One region of the Streptomyces sp. NPDC001204 genome, then DNA from elsewhere that is predicted to be linked to it. Evidence: riboswitches for the same ligand, from Rfam matches in the RefSeq annotation. Region 1 holds a riboswitch; the other holds the start of a gene.
The links. A riboswitch is a leader RNA that binds a small molecule or an ion and turns the genes downstream of it on or off. The one in region 1 is predicted to bind S-adenosylmethionine.

Region 1 (5,352 bases):
CGACCTGATCGCCATGGTCCGGGTGCGGCAGCACGAGGACCTGGCGGAGGTCATCCCGGGGCGGATCAGCAAGATCCCGGGCGTCGAGGGGACGGACACGCACGTGGCCTTCCGCACCTACTCGCAGCACGACCTGGAGGCGGCGTTCGCCATCGGGCTGGACTCCTGACCGCCCCGGGCTCCTGAGCGGGCGGATCACACCGCGGGCACGCAGCGTCCGTCCTCCGTGCGGTACGTCCACTTCGCGCCGTCCCTGACCAGCTCCCGCACCGCCGCCACGAAGCGGTCCACGTGCTCGTCGGGCGTGCCCGCGCCGAAGCTCACGCGGATGGCGTTGAGGGACTTCTCGCCCGGGGCGGCCTCGGGCGCGCCGCACTCGCCCTGGCTCTGCGGATCGCCGCCCAGCAGGGTGCGGACCAGGGGGTGGGCGCAGAAGAGGCCGTCCCGGACGCCGATGCCGTACTCGGCGGAGAGGGCGGCGGCGAAGTGGGAGCTGTTCCAGCCCGCCACGACGAAGGAGATCACGCCGACCCGCGGGGCGTCGTCGCCGAACAGGGAGAGCACCCTGACCTCGGGCACCTCGGCGAGGCCCGCCCGCACCTTGCGGATCAGGTACCGCTCACGCGCGACGAGGTCGTCGAAGCCGGCCTCGGTCAGCGCCGTGCAGGCCGAGGCGACGGCGTAGGCGCCGATGACGTTCGGGGACCCGGCCTCGTGGCGGGCGGCCGACTCGTGCCACCGCACGTCCACGGACCCGTCGGCGCGCCGCGCCACCGTGCGGCTCGCGCCGCCGCCCGCGAGGTACGGCTCGGCCTCGCGCAGCCAGTCGGCGCGGCCGGCCAGGACGCCGGAGCCGAAGGGGGCGTACAGCTTGTGGCCGGAGAAGGCGACCCAGTCGACGTCGAGGTCGCGGACGGACACCGGGTGGTGCGGGGCGAGCTGGGCGGCGTCCAGGACGATCCGGGCGCCGTGCGCGTGGGCGGCGGCGGCCAGCTCCCGTACGGGCCACAGCTCGCCGGTGACGTTGGAGGCGCCGGTGACGCACACCAGGGCGGGGCCGTGGGGGTCGCGGCAGGCGAGGGCCCGCTCCAGGGTCGCCACGGCCTGCTCCGCGGTGCGCGGGGCGTCGAGGCAGGTCACCCGCGCGTCCCGCCACGGAAGCAGCGAGGCGTGGTGCTCGGTCTCGAAGACGAAGACCTGGCAGTCCGCGGGCAGCGCGCGGGCGAGCAGGTTGAGGGAGTCCGTGGTGGAGCGGGTGAAGACCACCTGGTCCTCCGCACGGCAGTCCAGGAACTCGGCGACCGTCTTCCGGGCGTTCTCGAAGAGGTCGGTGGAGAGCTGGGAGAGGTAGCCGGCGCCGCGGTGGACGCTGCCGTAGTACGGCGCGTACGCCGCCACGTCGTCCCAGACGCGCTGGAGGGCGGGCGCGCTGGCCGCGTAGTCGAGCGCCGCGTAGGTGACCTCCCCACCGGTGACGAGCGGAACGGTGACGTCCCGGCCCAGCACGGGCAGCGGGGCACAGACGGACTGGTCGGCGGCGACGGTGGGGACGGCGGAAACGGACATGGCTGAACTCCCGTGAAAGCAGGCGAAATCACCACGCGAGCAGGCATGGCTCGAGCGTGGAGAAGGGTGAAAAGGGTGATGCGGAGGCGGGGCTCTACGCCCTAACGCATTCGCTTGCTCACGGGAGGCTCCCTCGTACGACCAGGACCCCTGGTGACGCGAGGGGTCCGCGCTTGCCGTAGGCCTCGCTGCCTACGGCCTGGTCTTCACCCGGGGCACCCCGCCACGGACGGAGGGTTGCCGGACAGCCGGCCGGGGCCACATGGCTGTCACTCATGACCTGTTTCAGCATCCTGCCACACGATCTTCCACGCGCAAGGCGCAGTCCGGATCGTGGACTGCGCCTTGCGGCGGGAGGTTCGGGGCTCAGGCGTTGCTGACGGCCACCCAGCGCTCCAGCGTGCGCTTGGCGGACCCGGAGTCGATCGACTCCGCCGCGCGGTCCATCCCGGCCCGGATCTGTTCGGCGAGGGTGCCCGGACCCGGCCGCAGGGCCACCAGCGCCGCCGCGGAGTTCAGCAGGACGGCGTCCCGTACGGGCCCCTGCTCTCCGTCCAGCAGGCGGCGGGCCACCTCGGCGTTGTACGAGGCGTCACCGCCCCGCAGCGCCTCCACGGGCACCAGTTCGATGCCGACGTCCCGCGGGTCGAAGCGCTCCTGGGTCACCTTGCCGCCCCGGACGATCCAGACCTGGGAGGTGGCGGTCGTGGTGAGCTCGTCGAGGCCGTCGTCGCCCCGGAAGACCAGGGAGGAGTGGCCGCGCTCGGCGAAGACGCCGGCGACGACCGGTGCCATGCGCGGGTCCGCGACCCCGACGGCCTGGGCCCGCACCCTGGCCGGGTTGGTCAGTGGGCCCAGCACGTTGAAGACCGTGCGGATGGCCAACTGGCCGCGGGCGGCGCCCGCGTGGCGCAGCGCCGGATGGAACTTGATCGCGAAGCAGAAGGTGATTCCGGCCTCCTGAGCGACCTCGGCCACCCGCCGCGGCGTCAGCTCCAGATTGACGCCGAGCTTCTCCAGTACGTCGGAGGCTCCGGAGGCGGAGGACGCGGCCCGGTTGCCGTGCTTGACGACGCCGGCGCCCGTGCCGGCCACGACGATCGAGGACATGGTGGAGATGTTCACGGTCTTGGCGCCGTCGCCGCCGGTGCCGACGATGTCGACGGTCTCTCCGGGCACCTCGATCACATTGGCGTGCTCGTACATCGTCCGGACCAGGCCGGTGATCTCCTCCACCGTCTCGCCCTTGGCCCGCAGGGCCACCACGAACCCGGCGATCTGCGCGTCGGTCGCCTCGCCGCGCATGATCAGGTCCATCGCCCAGGCGGTCTCGTCGGCGGTGAGGTTCCGGCCGTCCAGCAGGCCGTTCAGCAGGGCGGGCCAGGAGCGGCCCGCCGCGGTGTTGCCTCCAGCGGGGGTCACAGCGTTCATATGCCGCTCCTGGGTCGGTGTCCCGTATGCGGGACGCGTGTCTCGAACAGGTCCACCCTATCCAGCCCCGGGCATGGCGAAGGGCCCCGTCCGGGGATCGGACGGGGCCCTTCGACCGTGGCGTGGCGACGCTCAGCGGTCAGTGATCAGTGGTGGCCGTGGCCGCTCGTGATCTCCCTGTACTCCTCGACGGTCGGCTTCGGGATCTGGTTGTCCTCGCCGTAGTACGCGTTGCTGAGCTTGGCGCGCAGCTTCTGCGAGCCCTTGATCTTGCGCTCGACACCGTTCTCGTCGACCGCCGGGCCGATCTCGGCCGGCTCGTACTGGTCGTGCGCCGTGAGCGTGTAGAGCTGCTCCTGGCTGAGCGGCTCGTGGACCTCGATGAACTCACCGTGCGGCAGGCGCTTGATGATGCCGGTCTCGCGACCGTGCAGCACCTTCTCCTTGTCGCGGCGCTGAAGGCCGAGGCAGATCCGCTTGGTGGCGACGAACGCGATGATCGGTCCGACGAAGAAGCCGATCCGGACGAACCAGGTGACCGCGTTGATCGACAGGTGGAAGTGCGTGGCCCACAGGTCGTTGCCGCCGCCGACCAGCGTGATCATGTACATCGTGATCCAGGCGACACCGAACGCGGTACGCGTCGGGGCGTTGCGCGGACGGTCCAGGATGTGGTGCTCGCGCTTGTCGCCGGTGATCCAGGACTCGATGAACGGGTAGACCGCCAGCGCCGCCAGGACCAGGCCGAAGAGGACCAGCGGGATGAACACGCCCAGGACGAGCGTGTGGCCCCAGAAGTTGACCTCCCAGCCCGGCATGAAGCGGACCAGACCCTCGGCGAAGCCCATGTACCAGTCGGGCTGGGCGCCGGTGGACACCTGGTCCGGACGGTACGGGCCGATCACCCAGATCGCGTTGATCTCCACGAGCGCCGCGATCATCGCGAGGACACCGAAGACCAGGAAGAAGAAGCCGCCGGCCTTGGCCATGTACACCGGCAGCAGCGGCATGCCGACGACGTTCTTGTTGCTCTTGCCGGGACCCGCGAACTGCGTGTGCTTGTGGTAGAAGACCAGGATCAGGTGGGCCACCACCAGGCCCAGCATGATGCCGGGCAGCAGCAGGATGTGGATCGAGTAGAACCGCGCCACGAAGTCGTGACCGGGGAACTCGCCGCCGAAGAGGAAGTACGAGATGTACGTGCCGACGATCGGCATGGACAGGATCGCACCCTCGGTGAAGCGGACACCGGTGCCGGAGAGCAGGTCGTCCGGGAGCGAGTAACCGGTGAAACCGGTGAACATGCCCAGGGCGAACAGCAGGAAGCCGAACAGCCAGTTGATCTCACGCGGCTTGCGGAACGCGCCGGTGAAGAACACGCGCATCATGTGCACGAACATGCCGGCCAGGAAGATCAGCGCGGCCCAGTGGTGGATCTGCCGGATGAGCAGACCACCGCGCACCTCGAAGGAGATGTGCATGGTCGAGTTGAACGCCTCGGACACCAGCTGACCCTGCAGCGGGACGTACGAGCCGTTGTACACCACCTCGCTCATCGAGGGGTGGAAGAACAGCGTCAGGTACACACCCGTGAGGATGATGATGATGAAGCTGTAGAGGCAGACCTCGCCCAACATGAACGACCAGTGGTCGGGGAAGATCTTGCGCATGTTGGCCTTGGCCAGGGAGTAGATCCCGAGCCTGCCGTCGGCCCAGTCGGCGAGCCTCTCGCCGGCCGGTGCCTGCCCGCGAGAGCGGGACTCGTTGGCTGCTGATGTACTCATCCGCGCTCCCAGAATGCAGGACCGACAGGCTCCGCGAAGTCGCCGAGCGCCTGGAGGTAACCCTCGCTGTCCACGCCGATGCGCAGCTGCGGCAGAGCGTGGCCGGCGGGGCCGAAGATCACTCGGGCACCGTCGGAGAGGTCGAAGGTGGACTGGTGGCACGGGCACAGGGCGTGGTGCGTCTGCTGCTCGTACAGGGAGATCGGGCAACCCACGTGGGTGCAGATCTTCGAGAAGGCGACGATGCCCTCGTGGCCCCAGTCGAGTTCGCGCTTGTCCTTGATGTCGGCCGGCTCGAGCCGGATGATCATCAGGGCGGCCTTGGCGATCTCGTTGGCGAAGTCCTCGTCCGTCTCCTTCAGACCGTCCGGCATCGCGAAGGTGAGGGAGCCGACCGAGACGTCCTCGGGACGCAGCGGCAGGTTGGTGTTCATGTTGACGAGGCGCTTGCCCTTGGCCCACAGCGTGTGGCGCAGGCTGGTCCCGGGCAGCGGGCCCAGGTCGCGCAGCAGCATGACGCCGGACAGCGGCACCAGCGTGAGCGCGCCGAGCATCGTGTTGCGGATCAGCT
Region 2 (5,352 bases), on a different contig from region 1:
CGAGGCCGGCGTTGACGGCGATCTGCTTGAGCGGGGCCTCCAGCGCGAGCTTCACGGCCTGCGCGCCGGTCGCCTCGTCACCGTCGAGCTCCAGCTTCTCGAAGACGTTGGTGGTCTGCAGCAGGGCCACGCCACCACCGGCGACGATGCCCTCCTCGACGGCCGCCTTGGCGTTGCGCACGGCGTCCTCGATGCGGTGCTTGCGCTCCTTGAGCTCCACCTCGGTGGCGGCACCGGCCTTGATGACCGCGACGCCGCCGGCGAGCTTCGCCAGGCGCTCCTGCAGCTTCTCGCGGTCGTAGTCCGAGTCGCTGTTCTCGATCTCGGCGCGGATCTGGTTGACCCGGCCGTTGACCTGGTCGGAGGAGCCGGCACCGTCGACGATGGTGGTCTCGTCCTTGGTGATGACGACCTTGCGGGCGCGGCCCAGGAGGTCCAGGGTCGCGTTCTCCAGCTTGAGGCCGACCTCCTCGGAGATGACCTCGCCGCCCGTGAGGATGGCGATGTCGCCGAGCATGGCCTTGCGGCGGTCGCCGAAGCCCGGGGCCTTGACGGCGACGGACTTGAAGGTGCCGCGGATCTTGTTGACGACCAGGGTCGACAGGGCCTCGCCCTCGACGTCCTCGGCGATGATCAGCAGCGGCTTGCCCGACTGCATGACCTTCTCCAGGAGCGGGAGCAGGTCCTTGACCGAGGAGATCTTGGAGTTGGCGATGAGGATGTACGGGTCCTCGAGCGACGCCTCCATGCGCTCCATGTCGGTCGCGAAGTAGGCGGAGATGTAGCCCTTGTCGAAGCGCATGCCCTCGGTGAGCTCGAGCTCCAGACCGAAGGTCTGCGACTCCTCGACGGTGATGACGCCTTCCTTGCCGACCTTGTCCATGGCCTCGGCGATGAGCTCGCCGATCTGGGTGTCGGCGGCGGAGATGGAGGCGGTGGAGGCGATCTGCTCCTTGGTCTCGACCTCCTTGGCCTGGTCGAGCAGGGCGGCGGAGACGGCCTCGACGGCCTTCTCGATACCGCGCTTCAGGGCCATCGGGTTGGCACCGGCGGCGACGTTGCGCAGGCCTTCCTTGACCAGGGCCTGGGCGAGCACGGTCGCGGTGGTCGTACCGTCACCGGCGACGTCGTCCGTCTTCTTGGCGACTTCCTTGACCAGCTCGGCGCCGATCTTCTCGTACGGGTCCTCGAGCTCGATCTCCTTGGCGATGGAGACACCGTCGTTGGTGATCGTGGGGGCACCCCACTTCTTCTCGAGGACGACGTTGCGGCCCTTGGGGCCGAGGGTCACCTTGACGGCGTCCGCGAGCTGGTTCATGCCGCGCTCGAGGCCTCGCCGCGCCTCCTCGTCGAACGCGATGATCTTGGCCATGTGAAGTGGTCCTCCCAGGACTGGGGGTGATTACTTCGGACCGCGCCCGCGCCCGCGACGGACGGCCCCGGCCGGAGGTTCCTTGCCCCACCCGGCCCGTGGCCTCACCGACCCGGTCCTTCGTTGTCACTCTCACCTTCAGAGTGCTAACGCCAATGATTAGCACTCGACCCCTCCGAGTGCAAGGCGCGCCCGCGAAGCGGGCTCAATGAGGGGTGGTGGTCGGGTGACGGATGGGCGCAAGCGCCTTCGGGGCGTCGGCGGGACTCAGCCGGGCGCGGACACGGGCGCGCCGGGCCGTGCGAGCGCGCGGTGCGCGGACACGGGCGTGCCGACCGCCGGACGGGACAGTGCGCGGACAAGCGAAGGACCCGCACCTCGGCAGCGGAGGTGCGGGCCCTTCCGTAGAAGAACGTCGCTTGCGGTGGTCGCGCGATTCAGGCCGTGACGCGGACCATGTCGGCCTGCGGACCCTTCTGGCCCTGCGAGATCTCGAACTCGACCCGCTGGCCCTCTTCCAGCGAGCGGTAGCCGTCCATCTGGATCGCGCTGTAGTGGACGAAGACGTCCGCACCACCGTCGACCGCGATGAAGCCGTACCCCTTCTCCGCGTTGAACCACTTGACGGTGCCCTGAGCCATGCCTAACTCCCCTATTACTGGCCCTTGCACAGATCCACACTTCGCGGATCCGGGTCAGACCTCACCCCCCGTGGATCGGGGGCGTGCGCCGGAACGCGTCGACCGCGGCTGAATGTATCTGTCCAACTGCCGTCTGCAACAGGTCAATCGGACGAGAAATCTGGACGTACGCGGTCCGGAATATAGGGAGAATTCACGTGAATTGAGGGCAAGTCGGGCCCCGCAAACAAGGCAAATGCCGCAGAAGGCCCGCAGACTTTGGCTACTTCTTGCCGGGCCCGCGGCAGGAATCCATGGCCCCGGATTCGGAGTTCGGGGGCGCGTTCCCCAACTCTACCGTGCTCAACCACACAGAATTGCCCCCTCCGCTTCTCTCACGGAGGGGGCAATTCGATGAACTCTGCGTGACCAGGATTACCGAAGGTAATGATCAGCCGCCGGCGACCGCCGGGATGATCGAGACGCCCGCGCCGTCCGGGGTGGCCGTCTCGAGGCCCTGCTCGAACCGGACGTCGTCGTCGTTGACGTACACGTTGACGAAGCGGCGCAGCTTGCCCTGGTCGTCCAGGACCCGTGCCGCGATGCCCGTGTGGTTCTTCTCCAGGTCCGAGATGACCTCGGACAGGGTCGCGCCCTCGGCGCTCACCTCGGCCCGGCCGCCGGTGTAGGTGCGCAGGATGGTGGGGATACGGACGGTCACGCTCATGCCAGGCCAGCCTCTCGGAAGGAGTCCAGGGTCGGACGGATCGTCGCGGTCAGGCCGGTGCCGGCCACCGCGTCCAGCGTCTTCAGCCCGTCGCCGGTGTTGAGGACGACGGTGGTCTTCGTCGGATCGAGGACACCGTCCTCGACCAGCTTCTTCGTCACGCCGACCGTCACACCGCCCGCCGTCTCGGCGAAGATGCCCTCGGTCCGCGCCAGCAGCTTGATGGCGTCGACGACCTGCTCGTCGGTCACGTCCTCCACCGCACCGCCGGTGCGGCGCGCGATGTCCAGGACGTACGGGCCGTCGGCCGGGTTGCCGATGGCCAGGGACTTGGCGATCGTGTTCGGCTTCTGCGGCCGCACGACGTCGTGGCCGGCCTTGAAGGCGGTGGACACCGGCGAGCAACCCTCGGCCTGGGCGCCGAAGATCTTGTACGGCTTGTCCTCGACCAGCCCCAGCTCGATCAGTTCCCGCAGGCCCTTGTCGATCTTGGTGAGCTGGGAGCCCGAGGCGATCGGGACGACGATCTGGTCCGGCAGCCGCCAGCCGAGCTGCTCGCAGATCTCGTACGCCAGCGTCTTGGAGCCCTCGGCGTAGTACGGCCGCAGGTTGACGTTGACGAAGCCCCAGCCCTCGCCGGCCGGATCGCCGATCAGCTCGGAGCAGAAACGGTTCACGTCGTCGTAGTTGCCCTCGATGCCGACGAGTTCGCCGCCGTAGATCGCGGCCATCACGACCTTGCCCTGCTCCAGGTCGTGCGGGATGAACACGCAGGAGCGGAGCCCGGCGCGGGCGGCCGCTGCGCCGACGGCGCCGGCCAGGTTGCCGGTCGAGGAGCAGGAGAGGGTGGTGAAGCCGAAGGCGCGGGCCGCCTCCAGCGCCTGGGCGACCACACGGTCCTTGAAGGAGTGCGTCGGGTTGCCGGAGTCGTCCTTCACGTACAGCCCGCCGGTCACCCCCAGTTCGCGGGCGAGGCGGTCGGCCCGGACGAGCTTGGTCCAGCCCGGGTTCAGGTTCGGCTTGCCGGCGACGTCCGCGGGGACGGGCAGCAGCGGCGCGTAGCGCCAGATGTTCGCGGGGCCCGCTTCGATCCTCTTGCGCAGCTCCTCGGTGTCGTAGGCCGAGAAGTCGTAGGCGATCTCCAGCGGGCCGAAACACTCCTCGCAGGCGAAGACCGGGCCGAGGGGGACGCGGTGACCGCACTCGCGGCAGCTCAGCGCCGCGGCGGGGCCGAGGTCCACAGTGGAGTCGGTGCTGCTTACAACGGTCTGCACAGCCATGTGAGGCGAGGCCCTTTCTCCTCATCTTCCTCACGACGCATCTCGCCGTGAGACGGATTTGGCACCTTCCCTAGCCGGGAGCCTCGCGAAGTCGATCGGCTGTGCTCGCACAGCAGTCGATACGAGAACCGGCTGGAGGGTTGCCGGGGCTTCATCGGGCCGTGTCCCTCTGCCCCTCTGGATGAGCTGTATTCGGTTGTGACGCGGAGGTGACCCCCGGCATGGGATGGTCGTCCGCGTTGTTCAGACTGTAACGGAAGGCCAGGACGGCTGAGTCAGTCGTCCGAAGCGCGAGACAACAGTGAGGAGCCGCTGACCGTGCTGGAAGAAGTCGAGCACTGGCTGGCCACCCGCTCCTGGTCCGTGGCCGACCGGCCGCTCCACCAGATCCTGGCGGCCAAGCAGCGCACCGGCCAGTCGGTCTCCGTGGTGCTGCCCGCGCTGAACGAGGAGGCGACGGTCGGCGACATCGTCGCGGTGATCCGCCGCGACCTCGTGGAGCGGGCGCCGCTCGTCGACGAGATCGTCGTCGTCGACTCGGGCTCCGCCGACCGCACCTTCGAGGTGGCCGCCGCCGCCGGCGCCCGGGTGGTGCGCCGCGACGAGATCCTGCCGCGCCTGCCGGCCGTGCCGGGCAAGGGCGAGGTCCTGTGGCGCTCCCTGCTCGTCACCCGCGGGGACATCGTCTGCTTCGTCGACGCCGATCTGCGGGAGTTCTCCTCCGACTTCGTCACCGGCATCGTGGGCCCGCTGCTCACCGAACGCGACGTGGACCTGGTCAAGGCGATGTACGACCGGCCCTTCACCGTGCCCGGCGGGCACACCTCCGGACCGGCCGCGGCCGGGCAGGCCGGACAGGGGGGCCGGGTCACCGAGCTGATGGCGCGCCCGCTGCTCAACATGCACTGGCCGCAGCTGGCCGGCTTCGTGCAGCCGCTGGGCGGCGAGTACGCGGCCCGCCGCTCACTCCTCGAACAGCTGCCCTTCCCGGTCGGCTACGGCGTCGAGCTGGGCATGCTGGTCGACGCGCTGCACCTGGTGGGCCTGGACGCGCTCGCCCAGGTCGACGTCGGGGTGCGCAGGCACCGGCACCAGGACGGACAGGCGCTCGGCCGGATGGCCGCCGCGATCTACCGCACCGCCCAGCTGCGCCTGGCCCGGGGCCACCTCGTGCGCCCCTGCCTCACCCAGTTCGTCCGCGGCGAGAACGGCTTCGAGCCGCGGACGTACCACGTGGACACGGAGGAGCGTCCGCCGATGGCCGAGATCGCGGAGTACGCGACCCGGCAGGTGGCGTGAAACACCGGTACCGCCCGCCGTCCGCCGGCTACGAAGCGGAACCGTACGTTTGAG

Region 2: another riboswitch for S-adenosylmethionine. It lies ahead of thrC (threonine synthase); the one in region 1 lies ahead of ACWC91_RS11500 (aminotransferase class V-fold PLP-dependent enzyme).

Annotation. Positions count from the first base shown of each region.
Region 1 covers NZ_JBSFJL010000006.1:254,521-259,872, reverse strand. Annotated here, with positions in the region: gene ACWC91_RS11505 (Lrp/AsnC family transcriptional regulator) at 1-169, shown strand, start outside; gene ACWC91_RS11500 (aminotransferase class V-fold PLP-dependent enzyme) at 196-1,566, opposite strand; SAM riboswitch class IV at 1,731-1,847, opposite strand; gene trpD (anthranilate phosphoribosyltransferase) at 1,933-2,997, opposite strand; gene qcrB (cytochrome bc1 complex cytochrome b subunit) at 3,144-4,781, opposite strand; gene qcrA (cytochrome bc1 complex Rieske iron-sulfur subunit) at 4,778-5,352, opposite strand, start outside.
Region 2 covers NZ_JBSFJL010000007.1:120,403-125,754, reverse strand. Annotated here, with positions in the region: gene groL (chaperonin GroEL) at 1-1,372, opposite strand, end outside; gene ACWC91_RS12515 (cold-shock protein) at 1,810-2,013, opposite strand; gene ACWC91_RS12510 (MoaD/ThiS family protein) at 2,444-2,719, opposite strand; gene thrC (threonine synthase) at 2,716-3,999, opposite strand; SAM riboswitch class I at 4,018-4,187, opposite strand; gene ACWC91_RS12500 (glucosyl-3-phosphoglycerate synthase) at 4,318-5,298, shown strand.